3 regions of the Halomonas alkalicola genome follow, and region 3 is predicted to be linked to each of the others. Evidence: predicted binding sites of a transcription regulator. Region 3 holds the regulator's gene; each other region holds the start of a gene.
The links. The regulator FNR, encoded in region 3, switches genes on or off when oxygen is low (the NO sensors DNR and NnrR bind a similar motif). The targets are predictions, from matches to a motif close to TTGATNTANATCAA.
Positions count from the first base shown of each region.

Region 1 (5,491 bases), 1.4 Mb from region 3:
CGCATGGAGGGTGCCGCCGCACAGCAGCCGCCCGCCCTTGGCCACGGCGTCATCCACGTGACGCTGTACCTTGTCGACGGCGGCCTGGTTGATCAGCGGGCCGATCATCACGCCCGGCTCGCGGCCGTCACCCACCGGCATCGCCGCGACCTTCGCGGCCAGGGCCTCGACGAAGGCGTCGTAGATTCCCTCCTGGACCAGGAAGCGGTTGGTGCAGACGCAGGTCTGGCCGGCGTTGCGGTACTTGGAGGCGATGGCTCCGGCCACGGCGGCGTCGAGGTCCGCGTCGTCGAAGACGATGAAGGGGGCGTTGCCGCCGAGCTCCATGGAGGCCTTCTTGACGGTGCCGGCGCACTGGGCCAGCAGCTTCTTGCCCACCGGGGTGGAGCCGGTGAAGGAGACCTTGCGCACGCGGGGGTCGGTGGTCAGCACCTCGCCCACCGCCGCGGGGCTCGCCGCGGTGACCACGTTGATCACCCCGGCCGGGATGCCGGCCTCGCGGGCCAGGCGCGCCAGGGCCAGGGCGGTGAGCGGGGTCGCCTCGGCGGGCTTGATCACCACGGTGCAGCCGGCGGCGATGGCCGGGGCGCACTTGCGGGTGATCATCGCCATGGGGAAGTTCCAGGGCGTGATGGCCGCCACCACGCCGATCGGCTCGCGCAGCACCAGCAGGCGCTTGTCGGCGGCATGGGTCGGCAGGGTCTCGCCGGCCATGCGCTTGGCCTCCTCGGCGAAGTACTCGATGAAGCTGGCGCCGTAGGTCACCTCGCCGCGGGATTCCGCCAGCGGCTTGCCCTGCTCCAGGGTCATCAGCTCGGCCAGCCCCTCGGCCTCTTCCTGGATGCGCAGGAACCAGGCGCGCAGCAGGGCGGCGCGCTCCTTGGCCGTGGTCTTCTTCCAGGCGGCGCCGGCCGCCTCGGCGGCGGCCACCGCCTGGCGGGTCTCGTCGGCACCCAGGTCGGCCACCTGGGCCAGCCGCTCACCGGTGGCGGGGTTGGTCACGGGGAAGCTTGCGCTGCCGGTCAGCCAGGCCTCGCCCACCAGGGCGGCGGCCGTGCCGTCGATCAACAGCGAGTCGATCAGCGTCATGGGGGTCTCCTCTTGTCGGTATGGGGAAGCACGCTAGCAGCAAGGCGACCCGCCACCTATGGACCACTTCCCCGGCCAGGTGGACCAATCCTCACCCGCAGGGGATAATCGCCACACACCGCGCCACCGTTGCCACCGCCATGCCGCCCCAGGTCTCCCTCGCCCCGCTTCTCGCCCGCGTCAGCCAGCAGCCCGAACGCCTGGGCAAGGGCGTACGCATCGAGCAGGCCCTGCGCCTGACGATCCTGCACGACTGGCTCGACGGCAGCCGGATGCCCTCCCACCGGCTGCTCTGCCAGGAGCTGAAGGTCGCGCGCGACACCCTGGCCCAGGCCATGCGGCGACTGGGGGAGGAGGGGCTCATCTTCACCGGGCAGGGCCAGGGCACCTGGACTCGCCGCCCGGTCACGCCGGACCCGACGCCGGCCGACGCCGCCCCGCGCCTCTCGACCCGGGCCGCCGCCATCCTGGACGCCCCCAGTGCCAGCGCCATCCAGAGCGGCGCCTTCATGCCCGGCATCCCGGACATCACCCAGTTCCCCATGGCCAAGTGGCGCGAGCTCTATGCCAGCGTCACCGTGCCGCGCAACGCCCTGCTGCTCTCCTACTCCGGCGGCGGCTACGGCCCGCTCAAGCGCGCCATCCGCGACTTCCTGTGGCGCTGGCGCCGGCTGGAGTGCGAGACCGACCAGATCATCATCACCGAGGGCACCCACAACGGCATCGAGCTGTGCGCCCTGGCGCTCACCGACGTGGGTGACCGGGTGCTGATGGAGTCCCCCTGCTACTGGGGGGCGCGCAACGTCTTCACTGCCGTGGGCGCCAGGGTCGACCAGCTCGCCTGGTCCCCGGAGGCGGGCCACGCCCCCGGGGAGGCGAACGCCCCGGTGCGGCTGGCCTACTTCACCGGCTCGCACCACTACCCGCTCAGCGTGCCCACCTCCCGAGCGCACCGGCAGGCGCTCTGCGCGCGCCTCGCGCCCGACTTCGTGCTGGAGGATGACTACGAGTTCACCGGCGAGGATGGCGCCAACCTGATGTTCGACGGCCGCTCGCCCCGGCACCTGCTGGTCGGCTCCTTCTCCAAGCTGATGTTCCCCGGCCTGCGCCTGGGCTACCTGGTGGCCCCCCGGTCGCGGGTGGCGCCACTCAACCAGCTGCGCAGCGAGGTGTTCCGCGAGGGGCGCCTGCTGGACCAGGCCGCCCTGGCCCAGTTCATCGCCGAGGGGGAGCTGGACGCCTGGTACCGCCGTATCCAACGCGACTACCTGGCCCGCCAGCAGGTGATGCACGACCAGCTGGTGCAGGTGCCCGGCGTGCTCCACGTCTCCCCGCCCAGCCACTCCATCAGCCTCTGCGTGCAGTTCGCGCCGGAGGTGGATGACCGGCGCGTCGCCAGCCGCCTGCTGCAATCCCACCTCATCACCCGCCCGCTGAGCCCGGCCTGCGCCCCCGACGACCCGCGCAGCGGCCTGATCCTCGGCATCGGCATGCTCTCCGGCAACACCCTGGCCAGCGAAGCGGTACGCCTGCGCCACGTGCTGACGCGCTGCCTGCAGCGCACCTGAGCCTGCTCCTGCGGCGTCTTCTTGCTGCCACCAAAGCATCATCGAATCGACACTGGCAAAATCGCCGAAGAGACCCCATAGTGTGCATGTCGCAATCGCCCACTGGAGCATCATGAGTACTGCACGTCACACCCAAGCCGCGGACCAACTCGACCCCCCGCGAAGTAGCCCTGACCTCGACGTCAGGGACCTGGAAAAACGTACACGCCTCATGCGCATCGTGACTCGGCTGATCGCCGTCTCCGACCTCGGCTGCCGAGAGATCGCCCGCCGTGCCGGCCTGCCGGCCCAGAAGGTCAGCGATCTGCTCTCCGGCCGTCTGGAGCATCTCTCCGTCGAGGAGCTGCAGATTCTCTACCGCACCATCGACCCGGAGCCGACGGCCCACTGACGCCGCCCCCCCCCCTCTCCTATCACGCCCTGCCGGGTCACCGGCGGGGCGTGATGCTTTCCCTTGGCTGCCAGCCACTTGCGGCAACATTAAGCGAGCATTAAGAGCTTGCTAATCATCTCTTGATGCATATCAAGCCACTCGACCTTGGTCGCAGGTAGGCTTTCCGGTGTCACCCTCTTATCCCGCCGCGGGGCGATCCCCCGCGACACCCAGGCCACCGGAGGCGCCATGGACCACCTTCGCCGCTCCCTTCTCGGCCAGCTCGCTCGCCTCAGCGCGGGTGCCGCCCTGATACCGCTTTCGAGCGTTGCCAGCGCCGGCATCAACAGCCAGCCGCCCCGCCGAGAAGGCGACCCCACCAAGCGCTACGGCATGCTCATCGACCTGCGCCAATGCATCGGCTGCCAGGCCTGCACCGTGTCGTGCCATATCGAGAACGACGCCCCCCTGGGCAAGTTCCGCACCACCGTCTCCCAGTACGAGGTGGAGCATCAGGAGACCGGCGAGCTTGCCACCTTCATGCTGCCGCGCCTGTGCAACCACTGCGAGAACCCGCCCTGCGTGCCGGTCTGCCCGGTCCAGGCGACCTACCAGCAGCAGGACGGCATCGTGGTGGTGGACAGCGACCGCTGCGTGGGCTGCGCCTACTGCGTCAACGCCTGCCCCTACGACGCCCGCTTCATCAACGACAGGACCCAGACCGCCGACAAGTGCACCTTCTGCGCCCACCGCCTGGAAGCCGGCCTGCTGCCGGCCTGCGTGGAGAGCTGTGTGGGCGGCGCGCGGATCATCGGCGACATGCGCGACCCTGAAAGCCAGATCAGCCGCATGATCGCGGAGCACCGCGACGAGCTGATGGTGCTGCAGCCTGAAAAGAACACCCTGCCCCAGGTCTTCTACCTCGGCATGGACGAGCGCTTCATCACGCGCCCGCTCGCCGAGCCGGTGGCCCTGGAAGTCCTCGACCCCCACGGCAAGGAGATGGGTTATGAATTCCATGGCCATTGAGCTGCTCGCGCCCCGCTACGCCATCGCCTGGTACCCCTGGGCGGTGCAGTACTTCTTCCTGATCGCGCTCTCCTACGCCACCCTGTGGCTGGCGGCACCGGCGCTGGTGTTCGGCAGGCAGCGCTGGCTGCCCACCGCGCGCCTGGCGATGCTGGCCTGCCTGACCACGACCCTGGTGGCCCCGGTGGCGCTGCTCGCCGACCTGCACCAGCCGCTGCGCTTCTGGCACTTCTACGCCTACGCCACCTCGAGCTCCTGGATGTCCATCGGCAGCCTGCTGCTGCCGCTCTACGTGGTGGGCGTGCTGCTGCTCGCCTGGCTGGCCTGGCGACCGGCGCTGCAGGCCAGCCGCCAGGCACCCGGCCTGCCGGGCCTCGCCGCCCGCCTGCTGTCGTTCGGCTCCGCCCCTACCCCGCGCGCGGCGCTGGTGCTGGTGGGCCTGGGCACCCTGGCGCTCTCCACCGGCATCATGCTCTATACCGGCGCCGAGCTTGCCGTGGTCAAGGCGCGCCCGCTGTGGAACACCGTCTGGCTGCCGCCGATGCTGGTCGCCACCGGCTTTATCGCCGCCGCCGGCCTGATCCTGGTGCTCAACCGGGTCAGCGGCCTGCGTGACCAGGCCAGCAGCGGCCAGATGCTCAGGGTGCTGCTGGGCGCCTGCCTGGTGGCCGGGATCGTCGCCGGCAGCTGGTTCCTGGACGGCATCAACGCCAACGTCGGCTCGGTGGCCGCGGCGCTGGACTCGGTGCGCGCAAGCCCCTCCTGGCGCAGCACCGCCCTCTGGGGCGGCCTGACCGGGGTGGCCCTGTTCGGCGCCGTGCTCTACCTGCTCACCCGCCCCGCCGCCCGCCGCCCGGCCCTCTTCGCCTGGGCCTGGGTGCTGGGCCTGGTGGCCATCCACATGGGCTGGATGTTCCGCTGGGTGGTGCTGATGGACGTGCAGCACGTGGCCCGCAACAGCGCCGGCTTCCACCACTACGGCATCCCCGCCGGCTCCTCCGGCATCCTCGGCATCGTCGGCACCTTCGGCCTGTGGCTCGCCGCGGTCCTGGTGATCGACCTGCTGATCCCCTGGCGCCAGGCGCGCCAGGGCGGCAGCGCCGCCGACGTCTCGCTCTCGGACAGCACAGCGTCATCCGAAAGCACCGCACACCCCGACGCCAAGCGCGCCGCACACAACATGGAAGGAGCGCCCCGCCATGGCTAAGTCCCCCGTCGATACCTCACGCCGCCGCTTCATGAAGGGTGCCGTCGCCGCCGGCGGTGCCGCCACCTTCGTCGCCGGCTACTCCGCCCCCCTGGCCAAGATGGCCAAGGGCGTCACCGGCAGCGCCGGCGAGACGCCGAAGCACCCGATCCACGGCAACTCCCTGGCGCCGGAGTATCGGGTCGACCTCGACAGCGGCGAACTGACCCTCAACCCGGACCAGCG
Region 1 is NZ_CP131913.1:2,802,976-2,808,466, reverse strand. It holds gene B6N23_RS13295 (NAD-dependent succinate-semialdehyde dehydrogenase) at 1-1,089, opposite strand, end outside; gene B6N23_RS13290 (aminotransferase-like domain-containing protein) at 1,230-2,657, shown strand; gene B6N23_RS17145 (XRE family transcriptional regulator) at 2,770-3,048, shown strand; gene dsrO (sulfate reduction electron transfer complex DsrMKJOP subunit DsrO) at 3,280-4,059, shown strand; gene nrfD (NrfD/PsrC family molybdoenzyme membrane anchor subunit) at 4,040-5,266, shown strand; gene B6N23_RS13270 (molybdopterin dinucleotide binding domain-containing protein) at 5,259-5,491, shown strand, end outside.
Region 1: a site for FNR is predicted at 3,171-3,184, ahead of dsrO (sulfate reduction electron transfer complex DsrMKJOP subunit DsrO). Genes of this name have one in related genera too.

Region 2 (5,491 bases), 210 kb from region 3:
GACCCACTCTCCTGCTGACAGGCCGCCCCGCACCCATGCCACAGACCCTGGAAGCCCAGCAACGCGTTCCCGACGCCATGGCCGGCCTGCGCCTCGACCAGGCCGCTGCCGAGCTCTTCGCCGACCACTCCCGCGAGCGCCTCAAGGCCTGGATCAAGGCCGGCGACCTGACCCTGGATGGTCGGCCCGCCAAGCCCAGGGAGAAGGTCTACGGGGGCGAGTGGCTGCGGCTGGCCACCGAGATCGAGGAGGAGACCCGCTTCGCGCCCGAGGAGATCCCGCTGGACGTGGTCCACGAGGACGACGAGGTGCTGGTGGTCGACAAGCCGGCCGGGCTGGTGGTGCACCCCGCGGCGGGCAACCCCGACGGCACCCTGCTCAATGCGCTGCTGCACCACTGCCCCCGGCTGGCCGGCGTGCCCCGGGCCGGCATCGTGCACCGCCTCGACAAGGACACCACCGGCCTGATGGTGGTGGCCAAGACCCTGGCCGCCCAGGCGGCCCTGGTGGCGCAGCTCCAGGCGCGCACGGTCTCCCGCGAGTACGATGCGGTGTGCGTGGGGGTGATGACCTCCGGCGGCACGGTGGATGCCCCCATCGGCCGCCACCCCAAGGACCGCAAGCGCCAGGCGGTGACGGCCTCCGGCAAGCCGGCGGTGACCCACTACCGGGTGGTGGAGCGCTTCCGCGCCCATACCCATGTCCGCTGCCGGCTGGAGACCGGGCGCACCCACCAGATCCGCGTGCACCTGGCCCACCTGCGCTACCCGCTGGTGGGGGACCCCACCTACGGCGGTCGCCTCAAGCTGCCGCCCGGTGCCGCCGAGCCCCTCAAGGAGATCCTGCGCGAATTCCCGCGCCAGGCGCTCCACGCCCGCAAGCTGGCCTTCGTGCATCCCGGCAGCGGCGAGACGGTGACCTTTTGCTCGGCGCTGCCGGATGACATCCTGATGCTGCTGGACTACCTGCGCCATGACCACGAGACGATGCGCTGACCCCTCCTTGCCGAGGACCCGTTGATGAGCGATGCCCCCGATCTGCGGCCGACCCTGATCCTGCCTGACTGGCCGGCGCCCACCTCCGTGGGCGCCTTCGTCACCACCCGCGAGACCGGCCCGAGCCAGGGCGACTTTGCCTGCTTCAACCCGGCGGACCACGTCGGCGACAACCCCGACCATGTGGCCCTCTGCCGGCGCCTGCTGCAGAAGCAGGTCGACGAGGAGCGGCCGCTGCTGTGGCTCAACCAGGTCCACGGCGCCCGGGTACAGCAGCACTTCGAGGCGACGCCGCCCGAGGCCGATGCCGCGGTGGCCGTCAATCGCGACTACGCCTGCGTGGTGCTCACCGCCGACTGCCTGCCGGTGTTCTTCAGCGACCTTCGCGGCACGCGGGTGGCGGTGGCCCACGCGGGCTGGCGCGGGGTGGCCGGCGGGGTGCTCGAGGCCACGGTGGCGGCGCTGGGCGTGCCGCCGGAGGAGCAGCTGGCCTGGCTGGGGCCGGCGATCTCCAACGCCCAGTTCGAGGTCGGCCCGGAGGTTCGGCAGGCCTTCACCGGGGTCCATCCCGAGGCCGCCGAGGCCTTCGATCCCAGCCCCTATCGCCTGGGCCACTACATGGCCGACCTCTACCGCCTGGCGCGCCTGCGCCTGGAACGTCTCGGCGTCGCCCACATCAGCGGCGGCCACTTCTGCACCGCCTGCGAACCGCGTTTCTACTCCCATCGCCGCGACGATGGCCGCACCGGGCGAATGGCCAGCGTGATCTGGCTGCGATAGCGCCAAGCGAGAGGCGCCGTGGGCCGGTCGAAGAGCGACTCCTTGTGCCTTGATCCGCGTCAACTTGCCACGTGCTTCCCCTGGCGGCCGACTTGAAAGCCGGCCAGCCTGACTCCATTGAGTGTGTCAAGACGAATTGACCGGGCCGAGCGGGGCGTCCGACCGCCTCGCCACCCCGATGGAGGAAGTTCTCATGCGTTTCGACAAGTTCACCGCCAAGCTGCAGAGCGCCGTGGCGGATGCCCAGTCCCTGGCGGTTGGCCGCGGCCATAACCAGCTGGAACCCGGCCACCTGCTGCTGGCGCTGCTGGATGCCCGCGATACCGGCGTGAAGGCGCTGGTCCAGAAGGCCGGCGGCGATGCCGCCCGGCTTCGCGACGCCCTGGTGGGCCACCTCGACGACCTGCCGAAGGTCGCCCACTTCGACGGCGAGGTGCAGCCCTCCCGCGAGCTGATCAAGCTGTTCAACCTCACCGACCGCGAGGCCCAGAAGCGGGGCGACCAGTACATCGCCAGCGAACTGGTGCTGCTGGCCGCCCTCGAGATGGGGCACGCGGTCACCCGGCTGCTGACCCAGGCGGGGGTGACTCGCAAGTCGCTGGAGGCCGCCGTCGACGGCGTGCGCGGCGGCGAGCGGGTCGATGATCCCAACGCCGAGGAGAGCCGCGAGGCGCTGGAGAAGTACACCCTGGACCTCAACGAGCGCGCCGCCAGCGGCAAGCTCGACCCGGTGATCGGCCGCGACGACGAGATCCGCCGCACCATCCAGGTGCTGCAGCGGCGCACCAAGAACAACCCGGTGCTGATCGGCGAGCCCGGCGTGGGCAAGACCGCCATCGTCGAGGGCCTGGCCCAGCGCATCGTCAACGGCGAGGTGCCCGAGGGCCTCAAGAACAAGCGCGTGCTGTCGCTGGACATGGGCGCGCTGCTGGCCGGCGCCAAGTTCCGCGGCGAGTTCGAGGAGCGCCTCAAGTCGGTGCTCAAGGAGCTGGCCCAGGAGGAGGGCCGGGTGATCCTCTTCATCGACGAGCTGCACACCATGGTGGGTGCCGGCAAGGCCGAGGGCGCCATGGACGCCGGCAACATGCTCAAGCCGGCCTTGGCCCGCGGCGAGCTGCACTGCGTGGGCGCCACCACCCTGGACGAGTACCGCCAGTACATCGAGAAGGACGCGGCGCTCGAGCGGCGCTTCCAGAAGGTGCTGGTGGATGAGCCCAGCGAGGAGGATACCGTGGCGATCCTGCGCGGCCTCAAGGAGCGCTACGAGGTGCACCACGGCGTCGATATCACCGACGGCGCCATCATCGCCGCGGCCAAGCTCTCGGCACGCTACATCACCGACCGCCAGCTGCCCGACAAGGCCATCGACCTGGTCGACGAGGCCTCCTCGCGCATCCGCATGGAGCTCGACTCCAAGCCCGAGGAGATGGACCGTCTCGATCGTCGGCTGATTCAGCTCAAGATGGAGCGCGAGCACCTCAGGAAGGAGACCGACGAGGCCTCGAAGAAGCGCCTCGAGGTCCTCGAGGAGCAGATCGAGGCGCTCTCGCGGGAGTACGCCGACCTCGAGGAGATCTGGAAGGCCGAGAAGGCCAGCATTCAGGGGGCGGCCCAGTTCAAGGACGAGCTCGAGCGCGCCCGGGTCGAGCTGGAGCAGGCGCGCCGCCAGGGCGACCTGGCGCGGATGTCCGAGATCCAGTACGGGGTGATCCCGGCGCTCGAGAAGAAGATCAGTGAGGCCGGCGAGGGCGAGGCCGACACTACCCGTCACCAGCTGCTGCGCTCCAACGTCACCGAGGAGGAGATCGCCGAGGTGGTCTCGCGCTGGACCGGCATCCCGGTGGCCAAGATGCTCGAGGGCGAGCGCGACAAGCTGCTGCGCATGGAGGAGGCGCTCCACGAGCGGGTGATAGGCCAGGAGGAGGCGGTGACCGCGGTGGCCAACGCCGTGCGGCGCTCCCGGGCCGGGCTCGCCGACCCCAATCGCCCCAACGGCTCCTTCCTGTTCCTGGGCCCCACCGGGGTGGGCAAGACCGAGCTGTGCAAGGCGCTGGCCCATTTCCTCTTCGACACCGAGGAGGCGATGGTGCGCATCGACATGTCGGAGTTCATGGAGAAGCACTCGGTGGCGCGGCTGATCGGCGCACACCCCGGGTACGTGGGCTACGAGGAGGGCGGCTACCTGACCGAGGCGGTGCGCCGCAAGCCCTACTCGGTGCTGCTGCTCGACGAGGTGGAGAAGGCCCATCCGGACGTCTTCAACATCCTGCTGCAGGTGCTCGAGGATGGCCGGCTGACCGACGGTCAGGGCCGCACGGTGGACTTCCGCAACACTGTGATCGTGATGACCTCCAACCTGGGCTCGGAGATCATCCAGCGCCTGGGCGGCGACGAGTCCAACGTCGACAAGAACTACGAGCAGATGAAGGAGATGGTGATGGAGGTGGTGGGCAGCCACTTCCGCCCCGAGCTAATCAACCGCATCGACGAGGTCGTGGTGTTCCACGCCCTGGGCCAGGAGCAGATCCAGGCCATCGCCGCCATCCAGCTTGCGCGGCTGCGTGCGCGGCTGGCCGAGCACGACCTCGGCCTCGAGGTCAGCGATGCGGCCATGGCGCAGCTCGCCGTGGTGGGCTTCGACCCGGTCTACGGCGCCCGCCCGCTCAAGCGGGCGATCCAGGCGCGGCTCGAGAACCCGCTCGCCCAGGACCTGCTGGCCGGCAGGTTCCTCCCGGGAGATGTCATCCACGTGGAGGCCGAGGGCACCCAGCTGGTGTTCCAGAGCTGAGGCGTACAAAGCGTTACGCGGCCGGCCGGGTGCGAGCCCGGCGACGGTCTACACTGAGGTCAGGTTGCGTCCTGTAACCCCCTTGCCCGCCCGGTGTTCAACCCGGCGGGCTCTTTTATGCCCATGCCCCTCGCCACTCTCACACTTTTTATGCGGTTGACACCGTTGCGTCGCTAATGGAATCTTGGCCCTTCCTGATTTGCGGGCGCGGAACTCTGCGGGCAACCCCCTCATCCCCGCGCGATGGGTAGGCCAGAGGGCCTCTACCCGCCGAAGGACTTCCGGGCACGGGCCAACCGCCCGTCCCGGCCAACGCCCCGACGCGGCGATCCGCCGCGATGAGAGTGCAGGCCCCAACAGGGTCTTTAACTGCCAGGGTTTGGCATCAGGTGCCGGCATGTCCGGCAGCGGCATACCGCCGCACTCGACCCCGCGCCCGCTTCGGGCGCGGATCGCACTCGAGACCTCCAGGGGAGAAACACAACGTGGAACTGCTTTCCGGCGCGGACATGATCGCCCGCTTCCTGCAGGATGAGGGCGTCGAATATATCTACGGCTATCCAGGCGGGGCGGCGCTGCACATCTACGACGCCCTGTTCCGTCAGGACAAGGTCAAGCACATCCTGGTGCGCCACGAGCAGGCGGCCACCCACGCCGCCGACGGCTACGCGCGCGCCTCGGGCAAGCCCGGCGTGGTGCTGGTCACCTCCGGTCCCGGCGCCACCAACGCCGTCACCGGCATCGCCACCGCCTACATGGACTCGATCCCGATGGTGGTGTTGTGCGGCCAGGTGATGAGCCACCTGATCGGCGATGACGCCTTCCAGGAAACCGATATCATCGGCGTGACACGCCCCATCGTGAAGCACAGCTTCTCGATCAAGCATCCGACCGAGATCCCCGAAGTCCTCAAGAAGGCCTTTTACCT
Region 2 is NZ_CP131913.1:1,654,694-1,660,184, reverse strand. It holds gene rluD (23S rRNA pseudouridine(1911/1915/1917) synthase RluD) at 36-995, shown strand; gene pgeF (peptidoglycan editing factor PgeF) at 1,020-1,775, shown strand; gene clpB (ATP-dependent chaperone ClpB) at 1,969-4,563, shown strand; gene B6N23_RS07845 (acetolactate synthase 3 large subunit) at 5,049-5,491, shown strand, end outside.
Region 2: a site for FNR is predicted at 1,825-1,838, ahead of clpB (ATP-dependent chaperone ClpB). Genes of this name have one in related genera too.

Region 3 (5,491 bases):
CCCGCTTCGGGCTGTCCGGCGCCCGAGGGCGCGACTTCAGCATCGAGATCGACCCCCGCGAGGCCGATGTCTTCACCCTGCGCCACCTTCAGGCGCTGGGCTTCAACCGCCTGAGCCTCGGCGTCCAGGAGCTCGACCTGCGCGTCCAGAAGGCGATCAACCGGGTCCAGCCCCGGGTGCTGACCGAGTCCCTGGTGGACGAGGCCGAACGCCTCGGCTTCCACTCCCTCAACCTCGACCTGATCGTGGGCCTGCCGCTGCAGACCCCCCGGGGCTTCGGCGAAACCGTGGAGCAGGTGATCGCCATGACCCCGGCGCGCATCACCCTGCGCCGCTACGCCCACCTGCCGGAGCGCTACCGCCCCCAGCGCGAGATCGACGCCGAGGATCTGCCCGACGCCGCCACCCGGCTGGCGATCCTCGAGGCGGCTCGCGAGCGGCTAGATGACGCCGGCTACGTGCACATCGGGCTCGGCCAGTTTGCCCGCCCCGATGACAGCCTGGCCCAGGCCCTGGGGGAGGGTCGCCTGGCCCGCGGCCTGCAGGGCTACACCCACTACCCGCCCGGCGACCAGCTCGGCCTCGGGGTCGCCGCCCTCAGCCGGGTCGGCGATACCCTGGCCCGCAACGCCCTGAGCCTGGCCGACTACGAGGCGGCGCTGGACGCCAGCCAGCTGCCCGCCAGCGCCGGCTACCGGCTGGACGCGGTCGAACGCCTGCACCGGGATGCCATCGAGGCGCTCGCCTGTCGCCGCGAGCTGGATCTGGCCGCACTCTCGCAGGCCCATGGGCTCGACGCCGGCGCGGCCCTGGCCGGTGCCCTCGAGCGCCTCGCCCCCTTCTGCCGGGCGGGGCTGCTCGAGCGCCACGGCCAGTGCCTGCGGGTAACCCCCGACGGGCTCTGGGGCCTGACCCACCTGCTCGCCGCCTTCGATCCCCAGGCCACCCCGGTGGCGTAAGCCAGGCCGGGCGGGCCTACCTCCTTGGAGGTGGTTTGCCCTGCCCGAAGTTTCCTCCATAATGGTCGACATGATCATGATCAAGGAGGAGGCGGCCATGCCCGATAGCCTGACCGGACGGCGGCGCTCTGTACTGCACGAGACTCGCTGCCAGACCTGCAGCCTGAGTTCGCTCTGCCTGCCGCTGGCCCTCGAGGTTCAGGACATGGACCAGTTCGACGCCATCATCCGACGGCGCGCGCCCCTCAAGAAGGGAGAGACCCTGTTCCGCCAGGACAGCCCCTTCACCAGCGTCTATGCGGTGCGCTCGGGCAGCCTCAAGCAGGTGACCACCGAGGGCAGCGGCGACGACCAGCTAACCAACTTCTACCTGCCCAGCGAACTGGTGGGGCTGGACGGCATCGACGAGGAGCAGTATCCCGGCACGGTCGTGGCCCTGGAGACCACCACCGTGTGCGAGATCCCCTTCGATCGCCTGGACCAGCTGTCGGAGTCCCTCCCCGAGCTACGCGGCCAGCTCTATCGCAGCATGAGCAAGGAGCTGCGCGACGACCGCCGCATGATGCGCCTGCTCTCTCGCAAGACTGCCGACCAGCGCCTGGCCAGCTTCTTCACCAGCCTCTCCGACCGCTTCCGCCGGCGCGGCTACTCCCCCTACAGCTTCCGGCTCTCCATGTCCCGGGCCGATATCGGCAACTACCTGGGCCTGGCGGTGGAGACCGTCAGTCGCATCCTGGGCCGCTTCCAGAGCCAGGGCCTGGTGGAGGTCTCGGGCCGCGAGGTGCATATCCTCGACCTGGAGTCGCTGATCCAGGTCGCCGAGGAGGAAGGGGCCAAGTAGCACCGAGCCGCCTGGCCTTAACCCCTCACGTAGAAACCCCCATCGGGCGAGTGCCCGATGGGGGTTTCTGGTTTTCGAGCCATGAGTTCCCGAGCCCTGGCGCCGGCGTCGGGGCTACTCGTTCAGCAGTTCGATGCGGCTGGCCTGCCGCCGCGCCTGCGCCTCCTCGAGCCCGGCGAAGTCGAACAGCTCGCGGTCGGCCAGCTGCGACGGTGCCACGTTGGTCACCGCCTTGAACATGCTCTCCAGGCGCCCGGGGTGCTTCTTCTCCCATTCGGCGAGCATCTCCTTGACCACCTGGCGCTGCAGGTTGGGCTGGGAACCGCACAGGTTGCAGGGGATGATCGGGAAAGCCATCAGCCGGGCAAACTCGGCGATATCCGCCTCGCGGCAGTAGGCCAGCGGGCGGATCAGGATGTTCTTGCCGTCGTCGGAGAGCAGCTTGGGGGGCATGGCCTTGAGGCTGCCGCCGAAGAAGAGGTTGAGGAACAGCGTCTCGAGGATGTCCTCGCGATGGTGGCCCAGGGCAATCTTGGTGGCGCCGATCTCCTCGGCGAAGCCGTAGAGGGAGCCGCGGCGCAGCCGCGAGCAGAGCGCGCAGGTGGTCTTGCCCTCCGGCGTCTTCTCCTTGACCACCGAGTAGGTGTCGCGCTCGAGGATATGGTACTCGACGCCGATGGACTCGAGGTACTCGGGCAGCACCTGCTCGGGGAAACCGGGCTGCTTCTGGTCGAGGTTGACCGCCACCAGCGAGAAGTCGATCGGGGCGTTGCGCTGCAGGCTGCGCAGGATCGAGAGCAGGGTGTAGCTGTCCTTGCCGCCGGAGAGGCAGACCATCACTCGGTCGCCCTCGTGGATCATGCCGTAGTCGATGATGGCGTTACCGACCTGGCGGCGCAGGCGCTTCTGGAGCTTGTTGAACTCGCGCCTGCCCCGCGCATCCAGGGCATCGAGGAGCGGCGAGGGGGCCTCCTGCTGCGGGGAGCCCCCGGCGGGGGCCTCGGCGTCGGTGTCGCGGGGGTCGAAGATCACGGCGTCTTGCATGTCGGTCGGCGCTGCCAGTGCGGGCAAAAATGACGGGCGCCCATCCTACCATCGCCGGCGACGTCAGGCGACGCCGTCACGCCTCAGGCGTCGCCCCGCAGGGCGCTGGTCTCGCGCTCCAGGCGCAGGAAGATCAGCGCCGTGGTCACCGCATCCCCCAGCGCCGTATGGCGCCCCATCACCGGCACGTCCAGCAGCTCGGCCACCTTCTCGAAGCGCGGCGCCGACTCCACCTCGGGGTGGCGGCGGCGCAGGCGGCGCAGATAGTGCTGGGCCACGTCGATGGTGGCGTTGGGCAGCTCGAAGCCGACGCGCGGGCGCAGCTCGCGATTGAGGATCGCCAGGTCGAAGTCCAGGTGCCAGCCCACCAGCGGGCGATTGCCGACGAAGTCGAGCAGGCGCTCCAGCGCCTCGTCCACCGCCATGCCGCCCTCCAGGTCGATGCCGCGCAGGCCGTGAATGCGGATCGAATCGCCACACAGCGAGGCCGGGCGCGCCAGGCGCAGGTCCAGGGATTCGCTGGTCAGCACCCGGTCGCCACGCACCTTGACGGCGGCGATGGAGACCAGCTCCGCGCTGCGCGTATCAAGCCCGGTGGTCTCGGTATCGATGACCACCATCTCGTCACCGGTATAGGGGTGGAAGAGCCAGGCGTAGTCGCCGTTGGCGTGCCGTCTTCGGTCGGCAGCGCGCCGCAGGACCTTGAGCATGAGGGGTCTCCTGTTGTGATTGTCGTTCCTTCGTGCATCGTCATGCCTTCGTGCAGCCTCGGGCCGTCACGAATACTCCAGATGAAAGCGGTGCGAGAGGCGCTGCTTGAAGTCCTTGACGATATGCAGCGCCTCGCGCAGCAGGTCGCGCTCCAGCGAGGAGAGCTCCTGTACCACCACGCGGTCGGGCTTGCGCTCGCCACCGCTGTCCAGATGGGCGAGCTGCTGCTTGAGGCGCAGCTCGGTGAACAGCGACAGCGCCTCGCCGAGGTCCTCGGCGAAGCGCGGCTCCAGGCGGCCGTCCGCCGCCAGGGCATCCAGCCGCTCCAGGGTGGAGGTCGGCCGGATGCGCCGCTCCAGGGCCATCACCCGCACCCCGTGAACGATGGGGAAGATGCCGCCCTTCTTGATGTCGATGCCATGCTGGGGCCGCTTGAGCGAGCCGAACAGGGTCAGCGGCGTGGAGAAGCGCAGGATGGTGCGGGCGAAGTAGGAGAGCAGCAGCTCGTCGCCGGAGCAGCGCGCGAACAGCTCGTCACGCACCCGGTCGAGCAGGGCCGGGTTACCGGCCACCGCATGGGAGTCGAGCATGATCGCCAGCTTCATCAGGCTGTCGCCGTCCCGCTTCTCGGCCCAGCGGGCGATGCGCTCGCGCCACTGGGTCACGGTGCCGACCCACTCGGGGTTGGAGACCATGATGTTGCCGGGACAGGGCGGGTAGCCCAGCTCGATCAGGGTCTCGGTGAGCCGCTGCATCTGCTCGGCGCAGCCGGGCCACTCCAGGTCGTCGGTCAGGATCAGGCCGTTGTCCTGGTCGGTCTTGAGGATCTGCTCGCCGCGCCCCTCGCTGCCCATCACCATCAGGCAGCTGTCGCGGTGGTAGCGTTCGTCGACCAGGAAGCCCCAGGCCTTGTGCATGATCCGTCCGTTGAGCGCCGCCAGCAGGCCCATGGCGAAGCGCAGCTTGACCCCCTGGGCCATCAGCGCCTTGACCAGCTCGGGCGTGCGGCGACTGGCGGCGGCCAGGGCCTCGAGGCTCTCGGCCTGCTCGACCTGCAGGCTGACCACGTAGCTGCGGCTCGAGAAGTAGCTGAGCACGTCGGTGAGCTCGACGACCCCCACCGGCACCCCCTTCTCCACCACCACCACCCGCTCCACCTTGTGGCGGGTCATCACCACCAGCGCCTCGAACAGGTACTGCCCCGGCCCCACCGTGATCAGCTCGGCGCTGCCGATCCCGTCCAGGGCACTGTCACGGTCGCGCTCCTCCACCACCAGGGCGTTGAGCAGGTCGGTCTTGGTGATCATGCCGGGGCCGGCGTCACCCGCCACCAGCAGGCTGTCGGCATGGCGCTCGTTGATGGTGGTCACCGCCTCGGCAATGGTCGTGGCGGCCGGCACGATCAGCGGCTCACGCATGCACTCGTCGACCCGGGCCAGCATGAAACCGGCCATGGTCACCCCGCCTTCGGCGCGCTGCTCGGTAAGCAGGCGCGCCTTGTGGGCCAGGGTCTGGCGGAAGAACTCCGCGAAGGGGGGACAGTCATCGCAGAGCTCGAGGAAGAGCGCCTTGGGCAGCAGGTAGCAGAGGCTCTCCTGCTCGGCACGGAAGCGGTAGCGGCTCTTGCCGTTGAGGATGCTGATGGCGCCGAAGAGGTCGCCGCGGGTGTAGTGGCCGATGCGCGAGCGGGCCGCGGGCAGGGTGGGGTCGACTTCCGCCACCTCCCCCTTGTGGATCAGGAAGAGGTTCTCACCGGCCTGCCCCGTTTCGAGGATGATCTCGTCGCGATCGAAGTAGGCCAGGTCCACGCCCTGGCGAACCCGCTCGCGGCCTGCCTCGTCGAGCAGGGTGAACGGCGGTTGGGAAAGATCGACCTCGACCATGGCGCAGACCTCGCGGGCGGCATCCCGACTCGGGCCTCCCTGTCGCGCCACCG
Region 3 is NZ_CP131913.1:1,441,653-1,447,143, forward strand. It holds gene hemN (oxygen-independent coproporphyrinogen III oxidase) at 1-959, shown strand, start outside; gene fnr (fumarate/nitrate reduction transcriptional regulator Fnr) at 1,057-1,800, shown strand; gene ttcA (tRNA 2-thiocytidine(32) synthetase TtcA) at 1,915-2,844, opposite strand; gene B6N23_RS06865 (3'-5' exonuclease) at 2,928-3,554, opposite strand; gene B6N23_RS06870 (putative nucleotidyltransferase substrate binding domain-containing protein) at 3,621-5,438, opposite strand.